3 regions of the Sinorhizobium sp. FG01 genome follow, and region 1 is predicted to be linked to each of the others. Evidence: predicted binding sites of a transcription regulator. Region 1 holds the regulator's gene; each other region holds the start of a gene.
The links. The regulator LexA, encoded in region 1, represses DNA repair genes until DNA is damaged. The targets are predictions, from matches to a motif close to TGTTCNNNNTGTGTTCNG.

Region 2: the regulator LexA is predicted to act here: its motif matches at 3,621-3,638, upstream of recA (recombinase RecA).
Region 3: the regulator LexA is predicted to act here: its motif matches at 3,237-3,254, upstream of CO656_RS13545 (metallopeptidase family protein).

Annotation. Positions count from the first base shown of each region.
Region 1 is NZ_NWTB01000003.1:84,119-90,077, forward strand. Features, by position in the region: gene CO656_RS03110 (cysteine synthase A) at 1-46, opposite strand, end outside; gene CO656_RS03120 (SDR family NAD(P)-dependent oxidoreductase) at 358-1,206, shown strand; gene CO656_RS03125 (SMR family transporter) at 1,194-1,520, opposite strand; gene CO656_RS03130 (SMR family transporter) at 1,517-1,873, opposite strand; tRNA gene CO656_RS03135 (tRNA-Asn) at 1,957-2,031, opposite strand; gene CO656_RS03140 (hypothetical protein) at 2,173-2,460, shown strand; gene CO656_RS03145 (YrbL family protein) at 2,661-3,449, shown strand; tRNA gene CO656_RS03150 (tRNA-Cys) at 3,668-3,741, opposite strand; gene lexA (transcriptional repressor LexA) at 4,007-4,717, opposite strand; gene CO656_RS30105 (hypothetical protein) at 4,952-5,119, opposite strand; tRNA gene CO656_RS03165 (tRNA-Ala) at 5,432-5,507, opposite strand; gene CO656_RS03170 (sugar phosphate isomerase/epimerase) at 5,595-5,959, opposite strand, start outside.
Region 2 is NZ_NWTB01000003.1:230,845-236,803, reverse strand. Features, by position in the region: gene CO656_RS03845 (PAS domain-containing sensor histidine kinase) at 1-1,445, shown strand, start outside; gene CO656_RS03840 (pseudouridine-5'-phosphate glycosidase) at 1,493-2,431, opposite strand; gene CO656_RS03835 (carbohydrate kinase family protein) at 2,518-3,465, opposite strand; gene recA (recombinase RecA) at 3,697-4,782, shown strand; gene alaS (alanine--tRNA ligase) at 5,008-5,959, shown strand, end outside.
Region 3 is NZ_NWTB01000007.1:248,433-254,391, forward strand. Features, by position in the region: gene CO656_RS13525 (prolyl-tRNA synthetase associated domain-containing protein) at 62-571, shown strand; gene trxA (thioredoxin) at 633-1,610, shown strand; gene CO656_RS13535 (LON peptidase substrate-binding domain-containing protein) at 1,756-2,436, shown strand; gene CO656_RS13540 (Trm112 family protein) at 2,447-2,635, shown strand; gene CO656_RS13545 (metallopeptidase family protein) at 2,672-3,106, opposite strand; gene CO656_RS30815 (hypothetical protein) at 3,275-4,228, shown strand; gene CO656_RS13550 (DUF6504 family protein) at 4,164-5,684, shown strand; gene CO656_RS13555 (error-prone DNA polymerase) at 5,681-5,959, shown strand, end outside.

The DNA of each region.
Region 1 (5,959 bases):
ACGGCGTATTGCCGATGGCTTCGAGCACGGACGGATGGACACTCATCTTGGAAAACCTCACGCTGGACGGAACGATGGCCGGGCCTCAGCCAAGCATTAACCTCGACGAACGGCAAGCAGCAAACATTTGGAGCAGAATCGCCGAAATATTGGCGTGTTTTCGGCTCAGGCTGTTCAACAGGCAAGAAAAAGCGTTTCGCCGCTTTCCTGTCGCGGGCAAAAATCGTCTCCGCAGTCAATTTGACGGGCGGCAAGCGGAGAACGGGGACAGGATCTGCCGTCGGAGAGGCAACGGGTTCGGACCTGCCGAGCCTTCCGGGAAGGAAAGCTTCCTGAACGACGTGCGAGGACGAAATGATGACTGCATTTACCGCCCGCCCCGAGCATGGATGGGCATGGGTAACCGGGGCAAGTTCCGGAATAGGGCGCGCCGTTGCGCTTCGACTGGTGGGGGAAGGCTATTCGGTCGTCGTCACGGCGCGCAGTCACGAGAAGCTCGTCGCTCTTCAGCATGAGGTCGACGGACCGGGCAAGATCGTCGTTCTCGACGGCGACGTCACCGACCCGCGCGACATGGAGCGGTTGCTGACGGCGATCGAATATGAGCATGGCCGGGTGGCATTGGCGATCCTCAATGCCGGCGTAGCCATACCCGTGCGCGGAGACGACCTCCATCTCGAGGCATTCGACAAGAGCTTCGCGGTCAATCTGCACGGCGTCGTCAACTGTCTCGTGCCCCTGGTTGAGCACATGAAGGCGAACGGCCATGGCCAGATCGCCATCATGTCGTCGGTGGCCGGCTATGGCGGACTGCCGATGAGCGCCGCCTATGGCGCCACCAAGGCGGCCCTCATCAACATGACCGAGAGCCTGAAATTCGACCTCGACCGGATCGGCATCAGGCTGCAACTGATCTGTCCAGGCTTCATCGCGACGCGTGGCTCGGTGAAGAACAACCTGTCGCGCCCGGCCCCCCTTGTCAGCGCCGACGAGGCGGCGGAATGGATTTGCACGGGTCTGAAGTCGAGACATTTCGAGATCACCTTCCCGAAACGCTTCACCTATGCCGTCAAGTTGCTGCGGCTCCTGCCCTACGGCGCCTATTTCGCGCTTGTCGACTGGCTCGTGTCCGGGCCCGGCCCGCATGGTACAGCTCCGAAGCACAAGCAGTCGGCATCCGACAAGCGGCCGCGTCAGGCGGTGTGAAGCACGAGCACTGCGCCGAAGACGAGGATCAGGCCAACCCAGCCGATCGGCTTGAGCTTCTCTCCGAACAAGAGGCGGCCGGAGATCGCCGTGCCGAAAATTCCGGTGCCGCCCAGCACGGCATAGGCGATCGCAAGCTCCATGCCTTTCACCGCCTCGGCGAGCAAGGCGAACGCGGCGAGCACCAGCAGGATCGAAAGCACGCCCCATCCGCGTTTGACGAAGCCATCCGACTTCGACGAAGCGAGATTTGCCGCGACATCGAGCAGGCCGGCCATGAACGCGAAGGCGAAGGAGAGACCGGAGGCCGTCACGGCGCGGCTTCCTCGCCGATGTCGTCGTCGTGAGCCTTGCCCGCATTGACAAGCAGGATGCCGAGCACTGCCATGGAAAGCCCGACCACTTCGCGGCCGCTCAGTACATGGCCGAAGATGAAGACAGAGACGAGGGTGATGAGCGCCACGCCCGAGCCTTCCCAGATGGCATAGGCCACGCCAACCGGTACTGTCTTCACGGCCCTTGCGAGAAACACGTAGGAGAGGGCGATCGAGGCATACATGACCGCGTGGCCGATATAGGCGCACGAGGCCGAGGAGGCCTTCATGACGGTGAGACCGACCACTTCGGTCGCAATCGCGAGCGCCAGGAAAAGCCACGCCAAGCGCATGAAGCACCTTCATGTAAGGTCGAGTAAGGACGACAAATGAAAAGAGCCATTCGGGCGCACGCCGCGAATGGCTCTTTCGAAACTGGCTCCCCGGGCCGGATTCGAACCGGCGACCTATCGATTAACAGTCGAGTGCTCTACCGCTGAGCTACCAGGGATCATCTGCGCCGCAGAAGTGAGGCTGCTAATACAAATGCTTTTCCGATTTGCCAAGCGATTTTTCAAAAAAAATCTTGGGCCGCGGTTGTCACCCTGTGGAGAAGGCACCAACTGTTGGGGAGTTGGATTAAAGAGGCATAATGGCGAACGGCGGCAAGAAGAGATATTTCGGCATCGATCCGCAAACACGTCAAATCGTGCTCGGCAACTGGCGAATTCGGCTGCCCGACTCGCCGGCCCTGCGCATCTTGATCGGGTCGCTGCTCGTCGTCTGTGGCCTGCTCGGTTTTCTGCCGGTTCTCGGTTTCTGGATGGTCCCGCTCGGCCTGCTCGTATTGTCGCATGACATCCCTGCAGTGCGCCGCGCCCGCCGGAAGCTCGCCGTCTGGTGGGCGCGTCGGCGCGGCACTGAGAACTCCGGGAAGTAGGCCGGGCACAGGCCTGCAGTTCCTCCCACGGGGAGGACGGCCGGAAGGTTGCTTTCACCCGTCGCTCCCTGTCACAGTGGCAAGACTGCAACTACCGCATACTATGTACGGTAGAGATAGCGCCGCCAAGCACGCCGCTCTTGAACTTTTCCCCCAGACACAGTTTTTTTACAAAACTGTCACAATCCGGGGTTCAGAAAATGTTCGACGACAGGATCGAACTTTCCGACTGGCGTGAATGCGCTGCCGGCCATCAGCGCAGCATTTTCGAGAATCGTCTCCATCCGAGTGTTCTCATCAAGGTTCTGAAGCTGGGATCCAGAGAAGCAAGCGGCACACGCCAGTCAAAGAGGGCGTTTGCATTCCTCAACCAATTCAAACGTTTCGGGGCCTATCGAACGTTTCGGCGTGAAGTCGACGAATTCCTTGAGCAGGCGAGAAAGTTCTCCCTCGCGGACGCCATCGAACTGCCGATACCGAAGATATTCGGCTTCGCCCAGACCGAGTACGGCCTGGGGCTCGTGGTGGAAAAAATAACCAGACGCGATGGGAAGCTCGCGCCCACCCTCGCTCAGTTGGCGTTTTCGGGGCAGCTCACCGCCAGGCATCTCACGATGATCGACGAAATCTTCGAACGGTTTCGCCGCCTGCACATCGTCATGATGGATGTAAATCCCGGCAATTTCGTCGTTACCGATCGCCGCGGTTACGATGAACTCATCTGCGTCGATGGGACGGGAGAGAAGAGTTTCTTACGCATTTTCGCTCTCTGTCGCCGTGCGAACGACATCAAGCTCAGACGGATGCGTTCGAAGCTGCTGACGAAGCTGGCGAGAATATTGGAGCATCCAGCCGCGATAGACGGAGAACAATCTGTCCACGCCGCACTGATGCGGCATTCAAAGCCGACCGGCCGCTATCTGCGCTTGTCAACTGCCTCGCCGCATCCGGCGCTCTTGGCGGCGGTCTTGTCGAGCGTACCGGTCTAATCGCCTCAACAGCTAAAGCTCCGGGGCAGGTTCGCGCCAAGCTTATATGCCTCGGCAGGCGAAAAATGCCTCGATTCAACTTTGGGTCGCCGATCGACGGGCTATAAACATCGACCTGAGCTGTGGGAAAACCCTGGAGCAGATTGCTACCAGCCAAGGGCGTGGCACCGGATCGAGCACCTGATCTCGTGACGTAGAATCGGCAATTAGATGTGTAATGGAGGCCTCGCCCGGAATTGAACCGGGGTACAAGGATTTGCAGTCCTCTGCGTCACCACTCCGCCACGAGGCCTCTCGTGCTCGTAAAATCGAGCGATGGCGGGCGTTTAAAACGAATCCATGTGGAGCGCAAGAGGGAGACGTTCAAAAAAGACGCCCACAAACAGCTTTGAACAGGCCGGAATACGAGAGCGCTTCTTGCCGGTGGCATGGCGGACGCCGAGACCAATAAACGCCGGCCGCAGTAAGCGAGATCACGGAAGGCAAAGAGAACAGTTCTGTCGTCGCGACCGCGCGAAACGACCGCACACAGGATCGGCACAGGAACCCAAATCGGCCTAGTGATAGCGCCGGATCAGACCGACGAGTTTGCCCTGAATTTTCACGCGGTCGGGTCCGAAGATGCGCGTTTCGTAAGCCGGATTCGCCGCTTCCAGTGCGATCGATGCGCCCTTGCGGCGGAATCGCTTCAAGGTTGCCTCCTCGTCGTCGATCAGGGCGACGACGATGTCGCCCGGGCTGGCGGTGCTGGCGTTGCGGATGATCACCGTGTCGCCATCGAGAATGCCCGCCTCGATCATCGAATCGCCCTTGATTTCGAGGGCGTAGTGCTCGCCGCTGCCGATCATCTCGACCGGCACGGAAATCTCGTGCGTATTGTTCTGAATGGCCGAAATCGGCACGCCGGCGGCGATCCGGCCCATGACCGGCACTGTTATAGACGCGCTCTCGACCGGCGGCGTTGGCGCCGGCTTCGGTGCCGGGGGCTTGCCGAGGCTGCCCTCGATGACGCTCGGCGAGAAGCCGCGCCGCGGCTGGGCTGGGCTCGAATAGGCTTCCGGCAGCTTGATGACCTCGAGCGCTCGGGCCCGATTGGGTAGCCGGCGAATGAAACCGCGTTCTTCCAGCGCAGTGATCAGCCGGTGGATGCCCGATTTCGACGCAAGATCGAGCGCATCTTTCATCTCGTCGAAGGAGGGCGGGACCCCGGATTCCTTCATCCGTTCATGAATGAACAGAAGCAATTCCTGTTGCTTGCGGGTCAGCATGCGCGTCACTCCAGATTCGCGAAACAAATCAAGAACAGAAACTATCCGTTCCATATGTGTTCCGCAAGCACTTAATATTCCGTGAACTCATGCGTCGAGGCGCGTCCGCTATCAGGGCGGCACGGACGGTTTGCGGGTTTCGATGGTGGTGAAGACTTGCGTGCGGCAAGCGTCACACATAGGCGAGCGTTTGCTCACCTTTGACGACGCTGTGCATCGTCTTGACAAGCCGTCCTAGTAGGCGAGGCGCAGCCCGCCGGGGCTAAGAACGTCGAAGTCGGGTTCAGGGTAGGGGCCGTACCACTGGGTGTAGGTCGTGTTGCCCGTAGCGCCTGTCGTGGCGCATCCTGAAAGTGTGAGAAGAGCGATTAAGGCGGCGGCGATCAGAGATTTGAGAGGCATGGTAGTCCCCACTTGCGGGAGTTGCCGATATGCAATGATGCCAGGTGCTAAGTCTCTCTCAAATCAGGCTCTTTGGCAAGCGAGGGGCAAGGCGGGAAGACGGCACATCGGGTGGAAAACACCGCTCCCTCTGACTTCGGGTCGCTCGCTTCTTAACGGAATTCGCGTTCGCAATGGGTCTGCTGCGAACACAGTCTGAAGTGGTGGTCGTCCGAGGGTGACGAGCCACGTCGGATCGGCCCGCTACAGAGATGTCGCTGATGTCTTAGCGATGTTCTGTTACCTATGTCTCCGGGTCGGACAAAGGTCGTTTGGTGGAGTCGAAGGGAGTCGAACCCTCGACCTCCGCAGTGCGATTGCGGCGCTCTCCCAACTGAGCTACGACCCCAGCCGTTCACCTATATAGGCGGATTTGAGCGCCCGCGCCAGTCCCTCCCGGCGTCTCGCGTGGGGAGGATCGGGGCCGTCGTGGATGTCACTCGAGGAGAATTTGCTTGAGCGTCGCGGCGTCCTCGATGAAGGCGGCGGGATCGTCATTGGCGACGAATTCCAGCATTGCAAAGCGTCGCCCGGTCCAGCGCGATGCGGGGAGGGCCGTGAGGACGCTTCGCCAATAGTCGGATGCCGATGCCAGGGGAAAACGGTTGCGATTTCGATCCCAGGCGAAGACGTGGACATGAGATACATGCTGACCGATGCGGGCGACCTCTGCGAGCGCCTCGCCGAGCTCCAGCCCGGGCCGCGGCTGCCAATAGAGATAAACATTGTCGTGGGCGATCGCGTCGATCAGGCGGCTTGCCGAGTCGGTCGTGTCCGTCAGCGATTGCGGGTGATATTCCA
Region 2 (5,959 bases), 150 kb from region 1:
GCGGCATAACGATCGACGCCGTCCTGAACGAAACCGAGCGAGGCCAACTCGAAGAAGCGCTCGCCGCGGCAAAGGACCGCCAGGGCGACATCGCGCCGATCGATTCGCTCCATCCGGCTGATGAAGGACGCCACTTCCGCTTCTACGTGAATGCCGTCATCGACCAGAGCGACCAGGCGCCCGAGGAGGCGGCGATCGTCTATGCGCTGGAGATCACCGAACAGAAGGCGCTCGAGAACCAGATGGCACAGACGCAGAAGATGAATGCGGTCGGAACGCTCGCCGGCGGCATCGCGCATGATTTCAACAACGTGCTGACGGCCATATTGCTTTCTGCCGACCACCTGCTGCTCTCGGCGCGGCCGGCCGACGCGACTTTCGCCGACCTGATGGAAATCAAGCGGAACGCCAACCGCGCCGCCGTCCTGGTGCGGCAATTGCTCGCCTTCTCGCGCAAGCAGACGATGCGGCCGACCGTCCTCAACCTCACCGACGTCATCGGCGACCTGCGCATGCTGGTCGACCGCATGACGGGCACGAATGTCAAGGTCGAGGTCGATTATGGCCGCGATCTTTGGCCGGTGAGGACCGATCTCGGCCAGTTCGAGCAGGTGCTGTTGAACCTCGCCGTCAATGCGCGCGACGCCATGCCTGAAGGCGGGACCATCACGTTGCGGACTCGAAACCTGCCGGCGAGCGAAGTCGCCGCACTCGGACGCCGCGAACTGCCGGAAGATGATTTCGTCACGGTGGAAGTCTCCGACCAGGGCACCGGGATTCCGGCGGAGATCATGGACAAGATCTTCGAGCCCTTCTTCACGACGAAGGAAGTCGGCAAGGGCACGGGCCTTGGTCTGTCAATGGTCTATGGGATCGTCAAGCAGTCGGGCGGCTACATCTATCCCGAGTCGGAAGTCGGCAAGGGCACGACATTCCGCATCCTGTTGCCGCGCCATGTGGAAATCGCCGAGGCGCGCGAGGAAGCCGCTCCGGGTGAGGCGAGTGCCGCCGGCCCATCGGCAAGGGAGGCAGCCACGGCGCCGGCTGCACAAGCGGAGCCTACCGACCTCACCGGCGATTCTGCCGTCGTGCTCCTCGTCGAGGACGAGGAGGCGGTCCGTCGCGGCGGCAAGCGGATGCTCGAAACCCGCGGCTATACGGTTCATGAGGCGGGATCGGGCGTCGAGGCGCTGGAGATCATGGACGAACTCGACGGCGCCGTCGATATCGTCGTTTCGGATGTGGTAATGCCCGAGATGGACGGCCCGACGCTGTTGCGCGAGTTGCGAAAAAAATACCCGAACCTCAAGTTCATTTTCGTCTCGGGCTATGCGGAAGATGCCTTTGCCCGCAACTTGCCGGCCGATGCCAAGTTCGGCTTCCTGCCGAAGCCGTTCTCGCTGAAGCAACTGGCAGTGGCGGTCCGGGAAATGCTGGATTCCTGAGAGGATGGCCGACGCCTATGGGCGGCGGGCGCAAAGTCCTTCTACTTCTACTTCGCCCCGCCTGCCGCCAATGCGACGGCGATCTCGGCGGCGAGGCGCGCGTTGTTCTCGACGAGCGCAATATTGGTCTCGAGGCTCCGGCCCTCGGTCATATGAAAGAGATTGTCGAGCAGATAGGGTGTCACCGCCTTGCCGGTAATCTCGTCGCTCGCCGCATTGTCCAGAGCACGCGCGATGTAGATTTCCATCTCCTCCCGCGGAATCTGGCTTTCCTCCGGGACAGGATTGGCGACCAGCATGCCGCCATCGACGCCGAGCAGTTCGCGCATCCGCTGGAAATTCGCGATAGCCGCTGGGCTGTTCAGCATCAGCGGGCTCCGGATGCCGGAATCGCGCGACCAGAAGGCGGGGAAGGTTTCGCTGTCATAGGTGACGACCGGGACGCCCCTGGTTTCCAGCACTTCCAGCGTCTTCGGAATGTCGAGGATGGCCTTCGCGCCGGCGCAAACGACGATGACGCCGGTTCGGGCGAGTTCGTCCAGATCGGCGGAAATGTCGAAACTCTGTTCCGCGCCGCGATGGACGCCGCCGATGCCGCCGGTCGCAAAGACGCTGATGCCGGCCCGCGCCGCCGCGATCATCGTTGCGGCGACTGTCGTGGCGCCGGTACGGCGCTCGGCGAGGGCGAAGGCGAGGTCGGCGCGCGACAGCTTCATTGCGCCCTCGGTTTTCGCAAGAGCCTCAAGCTTCGCGTCATCGAGGCCGATATGAAGGACGCCGTGGATCACCGCGATCGTGGCAGGGATGGCTCCTTGGTCGCGGATGATCGCTTCGACGCTGCGCGCCATTTCGAGATTGCCCGGATAGGGCATGCCATGCGTGATGATCGTCGATTCCAGCGCCACGATGGGCGCGCCGCGCGCCTTGGCGGCGGCGACTTCATCGGAATACTCGATGGGCAGGAAAGGCGAGGAGGATTTTGTCATGGTCTTTCGCTTCTGATGAGGGGAGCGTCAGGCGGGCGGGAGTCGTCATGCATTTCCGCCTTCCGCCCGGAATTCGGCTGCGGACTTCATGACAGCATTTGGGGCTCCGGCACAAGGGCCAGCACCCGCGCGAGATTGTCCGCCGACATCTCCTCGGCGGCGGCTAGCGGCGAGTGGAGCGTCAGGACGGCGGCGGCGATGCCGCGCCGGAGGCAGCCGGCGAGATCGAAGCCGGCAAGCCGGGCAGCGAGAAAGCCCGATGCCAGCGCGTCGCCGGCGCCTGTCACGTCTGCAAGTGCGGGCAGGGCAGGCGGGATGGCCAGGCAGGCGCCTTCCCGGTCGAAGGCAACCGCTGCTTTGCCGCCGCGGGTGACGGCGCCGCCGGCAAGGCCTGCAGACCGCAGCAGTGACGGCCATTCCTCTACGTCGGCGGCCTCGGCGCCGGTCAGCGCCCGCGCCTCCGCCTCGTTCATGAAGAGGAAGTCGAGGCCGGTCAGGCTTTGGCGGTACCGGACCACCTTGGCCGGGGAAACGGCGATGCCGGCAAGAATGCGGTGCGGTCCCGCCGTCGCATCGACCAGCGCCGTCAGCGTCTCTTGAGGCAGGTTGGCGTCCATGAGCACGAGATCGCTCGACGCGAGGATTTCGCGCGTCGCACGCTGCTGCAGCCGGCGTGGCGAGAACGAGCCGTAGAGATCCATGTCGGCAAGGGCGATCACCAGATTGCCGTCCTTTTCGAGGATTGCCGTATAGCTCGGCGTCTTGCGATCAAGAAAGATGAATGGGCAATCGATGACGCCGGCAGCGGCGGCCGCGGCGGCCACCAGATCACCGGCCGGATCGCCGCCGCGCGGGCTGATCATCCGCACCCGGTGGCCGAGACGCGCGAGATTCCTGGCGGCGTTGAAGCCGCCGCCTCCCGCCTCCTCGAACCAGGTTCCGGGATTACTCGCTCCAGGCACCGTCGTGCCGCTGATACGGCCGCGCCGGTCGACATGGGCGCCGCCCAGAACGGTGATTTCCCGCTTCGTCATTCGAACACCTCTATCGGCGAATCGGCGCTATGGCGAGAAGCCCGTGCGAACTGCCGCGCAGCCTGTGGAAATGCGCTACAATAGCCCGTGAACAGGAATCGAACACTCACAAGATACCTATTTTGATTCAGGGACTTGAAGTGCCATTGCCAAAATAGAACAAAGCATGTACAAAATCTCCTGCGGCGGCTTCATTGCCTCGATAGCTCCAATAACCTAAAGGTGGACCCAATGGCACAAAACTCTTTGCGGCTCGTAGAGGACAAATCGGTGGACAAAAGCAAGGCACTTGAAGCGGCTCTTTCCCAGATCGAACGTTCGTTCGGCAAGGGATCGATCATGAAGCTCGGATCGAAGGACAGCGTCGTCGAGATCGAAACCGTCTCGACCGGGTCGCTCGGCCTCGATATCGCGCTCGGCATCGGCGGCCTGCCGAAAGGCCGCATCATCGAGATTTACGGACCGGAAAGCTCGGGCAAGACGACCTTGGCGCTGCAGACCGTTGCCGAGGCGCAGAAGAAGGGCGGCATCTGCGCCTTCGTCGACGCCGAACACGCGCTCGATCCGGTCTATGCGCGCAAGCTCGGCGTCGACCTCGAAAACCTCTTGATCTCGCAGCCGGACACCGGCGAGCAGGCCCTCGAAATCACCGACACGCTGGTTCGCTCCGGCGCGATCGACGTCCTTGTCGTCGACTCGGTGGCCGCGCTTGTGCCGCGTGCCGAAATCGAAGGCGAGATGGGCGACAGTCTGCCGGGCATGCAGGCCCGCCTGATGAGCCAGGCGCTGCGCAAGCTGACCGCGTCGATCTCCAAGTCCAACTGCATGGTGATCTTCATCAACCAGATCCGCATGAAGATCGGCGTGATGTTCGGCTCGCCGGAAACGACGACGGGCGGCAACGCACTGAAGTTCTACGCGTCGGTCCGCCTCGACATCCGCCGCATCGGCTCGGTCAAGGAGCGCGAGGAAGTCGTCGGCAACCAGACCCGCGTCAAGGTTGTCAAGAACAAGATGGCGCCGCCCTTCAAGCAGGTGGAGTTCGACATCATGTATGGCGAAGGCGTTTCCAAGACCGGCGAACTGATCGACCTCGGCGTCAAGGCCGGCATTGTCGAGAAGTCCGGCGCCTGGTTCTCCTACAACAGCCAGCGCCTGGGGCAGGGGCGTGAAAATGCCAAGCTGTTCCTGCGCGACAATCCCGATCTCGCTCGAGAAATCGAGATGGCCTTGCGGCAGAACGCCGGGCTGATTGCCGACCGGTTCCTGGAAAATGGCGGGCCGGAGAGCGAAGGCGACGAAGCGGCCGACATGTAAGAGCCAAACTTCAGTTTGCATGCCATCAACCGGCCGTCGATCAGATCGGCCGGTTTTTGCTGCCGTCTGGACAGCATGATATGCGGAAGATAAAAGCCTGTGGTTCCGGTGACGGCGTCATCGGCGAGGCGGCTATGCGTGGTAGACGCGGGGTTGAAGGAAAACGGCGCAAGGCGCGGAAAACGCGTGGGGTTGCAGCCGGCATGTGCACAGATAGGACGCAAGATGAGCGGCGTGAATGAAATCCGGTCGATGTTTCTCGACTATTTCCGCAAGAACGGTCACGAAATCGTGCCGTCGAGCCCTCTGGTGCCGCGCAACGACCCGACCCTGATGTTCACCAATGCCGGCATGGTGCAGTTCAAGAACGTCTTCACCGGTCTCGAGCAGCGGCCCTATTCGACCGCGGCGACGGCGCAGAAATGCGTGCGCGCCGGCGGCAAGCACAACGACCTCGACAATGTCGGCTACACGGCCCGGCACCACACTTTCTTCGAGATGCTCGGCAACTTCTCCTTCGGCGACTATTTCAAGGAACGGGCGATCGAGCTCGCCTGGAGCCTGATCACCAAGGAATACGGGCTCGACGCCAAGCGCCTGCTCGTCACTGTCTACCATACCGACGACGAGGCATTTGACCTCTGGAAGAAGATCGCCGGCCTCAGCGACGAGCGCATCATTCGCATTCCGACCAGCGACAATTTCTGGGCGATGGGCGATACCGGCCCCTGCGGTCCCTGCTCGGAAATCTTTTATGACCACGGCGAGCAGATCTGGGGCGGCCCGCCCGGCTCGGCCGAGGAAGACGGCGACCGCTTCATCGAGATCTGGAACCTCGTCTTCATGCAATACGAGCAGGTCACCAAGGAAGAGCGGGTCAACCTGCCGCGGCCGTCGATCGACACTGGCATGGGTCTCGAGCGCGTCGCCGCCGTGCTGCAGGGCCAGCACGACAATTACGACATCGATCTGTTCCGCGCCCTGATCGCAGCCTCCGAGGAGGCGACCGGCGTCAAGGCGGAGGGTGACCGCCGCGCGAGCCACCGCGTCATCGCCGACCACCTGCGTTCCTCCGCTTTCCTGATCGCCGACGGCGTGCTGCCTTCCAACGAAGGCCGTGGCTATGTGCTGCGCCGCATCATGCGCCGCGCCATGCGCCATGCGCAGCTGCTTGGCG
Region 3 (5,959 bases), on a different contig from region 1:
GTAAGCCGGCCCTTCCTCGTAAAGCAGGACAAAATCTAAAGCCGTCGGAAGGATCAAGATGATGAGCGAGGCACAGCCGAAATCCGCGGAAGACCTATTCCGCTTTCTCGACGAACTCGGTATCGAGCACAGGACGAAGCAGCATCAGCCGGTCTTTACCGTCGCCGAATCGGTGGCGCTGCGCGATGAAATTCCCGGCGGACATACAAAAAACCTGTTCCTGAAGGACAAAAAGGACAATTATTTCCTGCTGACCGTCGAGGAGAATGCGACGGTGGACCTGAAGACCATTCATCAGACCATCGGCGCGGCCAGCAAGGTCTCCTTCGGCAAGCCGGAGAAGCTGATGGAATATCTGGGCGTGATCCCCGGCGCCGTGACCGCCTTCGGCGCGATCAACGACACCTCGGGCAAGGTGAAGATCATTCTCGACGAGGGGCTGATGGAATTCGACACGATCAACTGCCACCCGCTCTCGAACGACCAGACGACCTCGATCGCCGCCACCGATATGCTGCGCTTCATGGAGGCGACCGGACACGAGCCGCTTGTCTTGAAAGTGACGGCCTGACATACGATCTTTGGCGCGGAAAGCATCAAGTCGGGCGGCAAGCCCGCGAGGAGAGAGAAGAATGGGCGGTAGCGACAATCCCTATGCAGGTTCCTTCGGCAACCAGATGACGGCCTCGGCCTCGTTCGGCGGGCAGCCGGCACCGAATGCCGCGGCCGCCGGCGACCTGATCAAGGAGACGACCACCGCCGCCTTCGCCCGCGACGTGCTCGAGGCCTCGCGCCAGCAGCCGGTGCTGGTCGATTTCTGGGCACCCTGGTGCGGCCCCTGCAAACAGCTGACGCCGGTCATCGAGAAGGTGGTCAAGGAAGCCGCCGGCCGCGTAAAGCTCGTCAAGATGAACATCGACGACCATCCGTCGATCGCCGGACAGCTCGGCATCCAGTCGATCCCGGCGGTCATCGCCTTTGTCGGGGGGCGTCCCGTCGACGGCTTCATGGGCGCTATCCCCGAGAGCCAGATCAAGCAGTTCATCGACCGTATCGCCGGCCCGGCCGTCGACGATTCCAAGGCAGAGGTCGAGGCCGTGCTTGCCGACGCCAAGGCGCTTTTCGAAGCCGGCGATGCCCAGAACGCCGCCGGCCTCTACGGCGCCGTGCTGCAGGCGGAGCCGGAAAACACCGAGGCGATCGCCGGCGTGGTCGAATGCATGATCGCGCTCGGCCAGCTTGCCGAGGCGCGCCAGGCGCTCTCGCAACTGCCGGAAGAACTGGCGAAAGCCGCGGCAATCGGTGCTGTTTCGAAGAAGCTCGATCAGATCGAGGAGGCTCGCAAGCTCGGCGATCCGGTGGCTCTCGAGCAGCAACTGGCGCACAACCCGGACGACCACGCGGCACGGCTGAAGCTTGCCAAGATCCGCAATGTCGAGGGCGACAGGACCGGCGCCGCCGAGCATCTCCTGACGATCATGAAGCGCGACCGCAGCTTCGAGGACGACGCCGCCCGGCGCGAGCTCCTGTCCTTCTTCGAAGTCTGGGGACCGAAGGATCCGACGACGATTGCCGCCCGGCGCAAGCTGTCTTCTCTTCTCTTCTCCTGACCGGAAGACAGCCGGCAGCCGAGCCGTTTTTTGCGTCTCCGATCGCAGCTTTTGCCTTGAGATTTTCGAGGGATGCACCATTTCTTGAGCGTGCGGCCCGCGTTTATGAAATGAGGAACGCCGCGATCTTCAGGGGCAATCGGAAATGCATGTCGGAAATGCGCGTTATCTCAGTCCGAAGGATCTGCCGGAGATCATTCCGGTGTTCCCCCTGACGGGCGCGCTGCTGCTTCCGGGTGCCCAGCTTCCTCTCAACATCTTTGAACCCCGCTACCTCGCAATGTTCGATGACGCGCTCTCCGGTGACCGGCTGATCGGCATCGTCCAGCCCTCCTTTGCCGAAGGCCGCAGCGACATCGATTCCTCGCCGGTGCCGGCACTCTGCCAGGTCGGTTGCATCGGCCGCATCACCTCCTTCGCCGAAACCGGCGACGGCCGCTACATCACCTCGCTCACCGGCGTCTGCCGCTACAGGCTGTTTGCCGAAATTTCCGGCGTGCGCGGCTATCGCCGCTTCCGCATCGGCCCCTTCGCGGCCGATCTCGAAGGGCCGGACGACGAGGCCCTCGTCGACCGCGAGGCGCTGCTCGCCGCCTTCCGCGCCTATCTCGACGCCAACAAGCTGGAGGCCGACTGGGAAAGCGTCGAGCGGGCGAGCAACCGTACGCTCGTCAATTCGATGGCGATGATGTCGCCCTACGGGCCGGCGGAGAAGCAGGCGCTGCTCGAAGCGCCCGATCTCAAGACGCGGGCCGAAACGCTGATCGCGATTACCGAGATCGTACTCGCCCGCAATTTCGGCGATCTCGACAACATTCTGCAGTGAAGACGAAGCCATGGACGCAAACGCCAGCAGGGTCGATCCGAAACTTCTCGAATTGCTCGTCTGTCCGCTGACAAAGGGGCGGCTTAGCTACGATGCCGAGGCCCACGAGCTGGTCTCGGAAAAGGCCCGCCTCGCCTATCCGATCCGCGACGGCGTGCCGATCATGCTTGTCTCGGAAGCGCGCAAGATCGAAGATTAGGCGACGGTTGCTTGCCGATGGAAGGTCGTTTGTGCCCTAACCGCCGACGTGCTCGACGCTCGCCTCGATCCGCTCCATGTCGTCGTCGGAAAGACCGAAATGGTGGCCGATCTCGTGAATCAGCACATGGGTAATGATATCGCCGAGTGTTTCCTCGTTTTCCGCCCAGTAGTCGAGGATCGGGCGGCGGTAGAGGGTGATGCGGTTGGGAAACTGGCCGGTCTCCATGGTGAAGCGTTCGCCGATGCCGCGGCCTTCGAAGAGGCCGAGCAGGTCGAAAGGCGTCTCGAGCGCCATGTCTTCGAAGACGTCGTCGCTGGGGAAATCGGCAACTTCGATGATGAGGTCCGTCGTCAGCTTGCGGAATTCGTCCGGTAGGTGGCTATAGGCTTCAAAAGCAAGCTGTTCGAATGTGGTAAGCGTCGGTGCGTGGCGTTCCCGCCAATCATCGGTCTGGTCAATGCGGGCCATAGGCACTCCTTGTTGCCCTCATATAGCGATTTCCCGTTTGTTTTTCGAGTGTTGAATTCTGTTCAGGCGAGGCTGAGGAATAAATTCTTATTCTTTGCTGTTGACTCTTCCTGCCAGCTCTGGAATCCATAAGAACATAACATGAACATTTGATGGGAGTTGACCGTCATGGCCGAGAACGCCGTGCAACGGCAAACCATACTTTCCCTTCGTGACACCATAGCACGGATTGAAAATTGCAGCTTGCCTGGAATCGTGCGGACCGCCAAGACGGCCGATGCCGCCGGCTTTCGGCGCGGCAGTGAAGGGACCTTGCATCGCAAGGTGCTGCCGCTCGGGATCGGGTCGCTCGACGGTCTCCTCAAGGGCGGGCTGCCGCTCGAAGGGATGATGGAAATCCGCAATGCCGAAACCCGCGATGCGGGCGCGGCCGCCGGCTTCGTGGCGGCGCTTGCGGTGCTCTACCAGCAGGAGAGGAGGGAGAAAGGCCATCTCGCTCCGGTGCTCTGGATCAGCCAGGCGCTCGCTTGCCGCGAGGCGGGGCAACTCTATGCGCCCGGCCTCAAGTCCTATGGGCTCGATCCGGAGCGCTTCCTCTTCGTCGCGGCGCGCACCGTCAAGGATGCGCTCTGGGTCGCCGAGACGGCGCTTTTGGTGCCGGTCTTCGCCGCGGTCGTTCTGGAAATCCGCGGCAATCCCGCCTGTCTCACCTTGAGCGAGAGCCGGCGCCTCAATGTCCGGGCCCGGGCGGGTCATGTGCCTCTGCTTCTCTTCCGCCAGGCGGGCAAGGAGGAGGCGAGCAGCGCCTTTTTCCGCTTCCAGATCAAGCCGGCGCCGGCCGGCGAACGTCCTCTCCCCGATGGCTCGGTGCTTTGCGGCAGCATCGACCATCCCGCCTTTCACCTCCTTGTCGAAAAAAGCAGGGCTTATGCCGCTGCCGACATCTTTCTGGAATGGAACGCCCATGACCGCCGCTTCTACCCCCTCGACGAACGCCGGAGCGCCGCTCTTCAGGCCAACGGACAGCCAGAGAATCCTGTCGATCCACTTTCCTCACCTGCCGGCCGACCGCCTCGCGCGCAGCCGCTGGGGCGCCTCCTGGCTTTCGCGCGGGCGTCCTGATCATCCGCCGGTCGTTTTCGCCGCCAAGATCGACAATGCCATGCGCCTCGTCGCGCTCGACACGCTTGCCGAGAAGATCGGCCTGAAGCGCGGGCAGGGGGCGGCGGAGGCCCGCGCCATGTGCCCGGCGCTCGACGTGATCGCCGCCGATCCGGCGGCCGACCAGGCCTTTCTGGAAGGGCTTGCCGACTGGTGCGGCCGCTACACGCCGCTGGTCGCGCTCGACGGAAAGGACGGCCTGTTTCTCGACATCACCGGCTGCGCCCACCTGCATGGCGGCGAGAAGGGGCTTGTCAGCGATCTCCTGTCCCGGCTTTTCTCGCTCGGCGTCGAGGCGCGGGCGACCGTCTCCTCCGCAGCCGGCCTTTCCTGGGCCGCCGCCCGCTACGGCGATGTGGCCGTCATCGAAGCGGGAGAGGCCGGTCGGGTTCTTGCACCCTTGCCGGTTGCGGCGCTCCGCCTGCCGGAGGAAACCGCCGCAGCCCTCGAGCGCGTCGGGCTGAAACAGATCGGCGACCTTCTCGAAGCGCCGCGCGCGCCGCTTGCCCGCCGCTTCGGTTCCCTCCTTCTCCTCAGGCTCGATCAGGCGAGAGGCGCGGCGGACGAACCTTTGTCGCCGCGCCTGCCGGTGCCGAGCTTTGCCGCCGAGCGCCGGCTCGCCGAACCGCTGATGGACGAGGAATACATTCTCGAACTGACCCGTCACCTTGCCAAGGACGTCCGCACCTCGCTGGAGCGGCATGGCGAAGGCGGGCGGCTGTTCGAGCTTCTTCTGTTTCGCGTCGACGGACGGGTATTCCGTGTGCGGGCGCATGCGGCCATGCCGTTGAATGATGCCGGCCGCATCGCGGCGCTCTTTCGCGAACGGCTGCAGGCGGTCCATGACGATCTCGATGCCGGCTACGGCTTCGAAATCCTCAGGCTGGCCGTTTTGCGCAGCGAAAGGCTCGATCCGGCGCAGCAGGATTTTTCCGGCGTGCCCGAGGAAAGCCAGCCGCTTGCCGCCTTCATCGACAAGGTTGCCGCCCGGTTCGGCCCCGATTGCCTGATGCAGGCGAGCCTTGCCGAAAGCCACCTGCCGGAGCGGGCGGGCGGGTTTGCCGCGGTCAGGAATGTGGCGGCGGTGATGGCGCCGCCTGGCTCTGACGACAGGGTCTTTCCGGAAAACCGCCCGCTTCGGGTTTTCGCCTACCCCGAACTGGTGGAGGCGACGGCCGAGGTGCCGGACGGCGCCCCGCGCAGCTTCAACTGGCGAAAGACCCAGTATCGCGTCGCCCGCGCCGAGGGTCCCGAGCGGATCGCCGCCGAATGGTGGATCGACGGGGAGGACCATCCGACGCGCGACTATTTCCGGGTCGAGGATCAGGAGGGCCGCCGTTTCTGGCTGTTCCGCGAAGGCCTTTACGGAAGGGAAGTCGCGGCAGCCCGCTGGTTCATGCACGGAGTTTTCGCATGAGCGAGGCGCCGATCTTCTACGAGCTTGGAGCGCGCACGAATTTCTCCTTTTTAGAAGGGGCGGCGCCGGCCGAGGAGATGATCGTCTTTGCCAAGAAGATCGGGCTTTCAGGCCTCGGCGTCGCCGACCGCAACAGCGTGGCCGGTGTCGTCAGGGCCCATGCCAAGGCAAAAGTGGAGAATTATCCTTTCCAGCCCGGGGCCCGCCTGGTCTTTGCCGATGGCACGCCGGACATTCTCGCCTATCCCCGGAACAGGCAGGGCTGGGGGCATCTC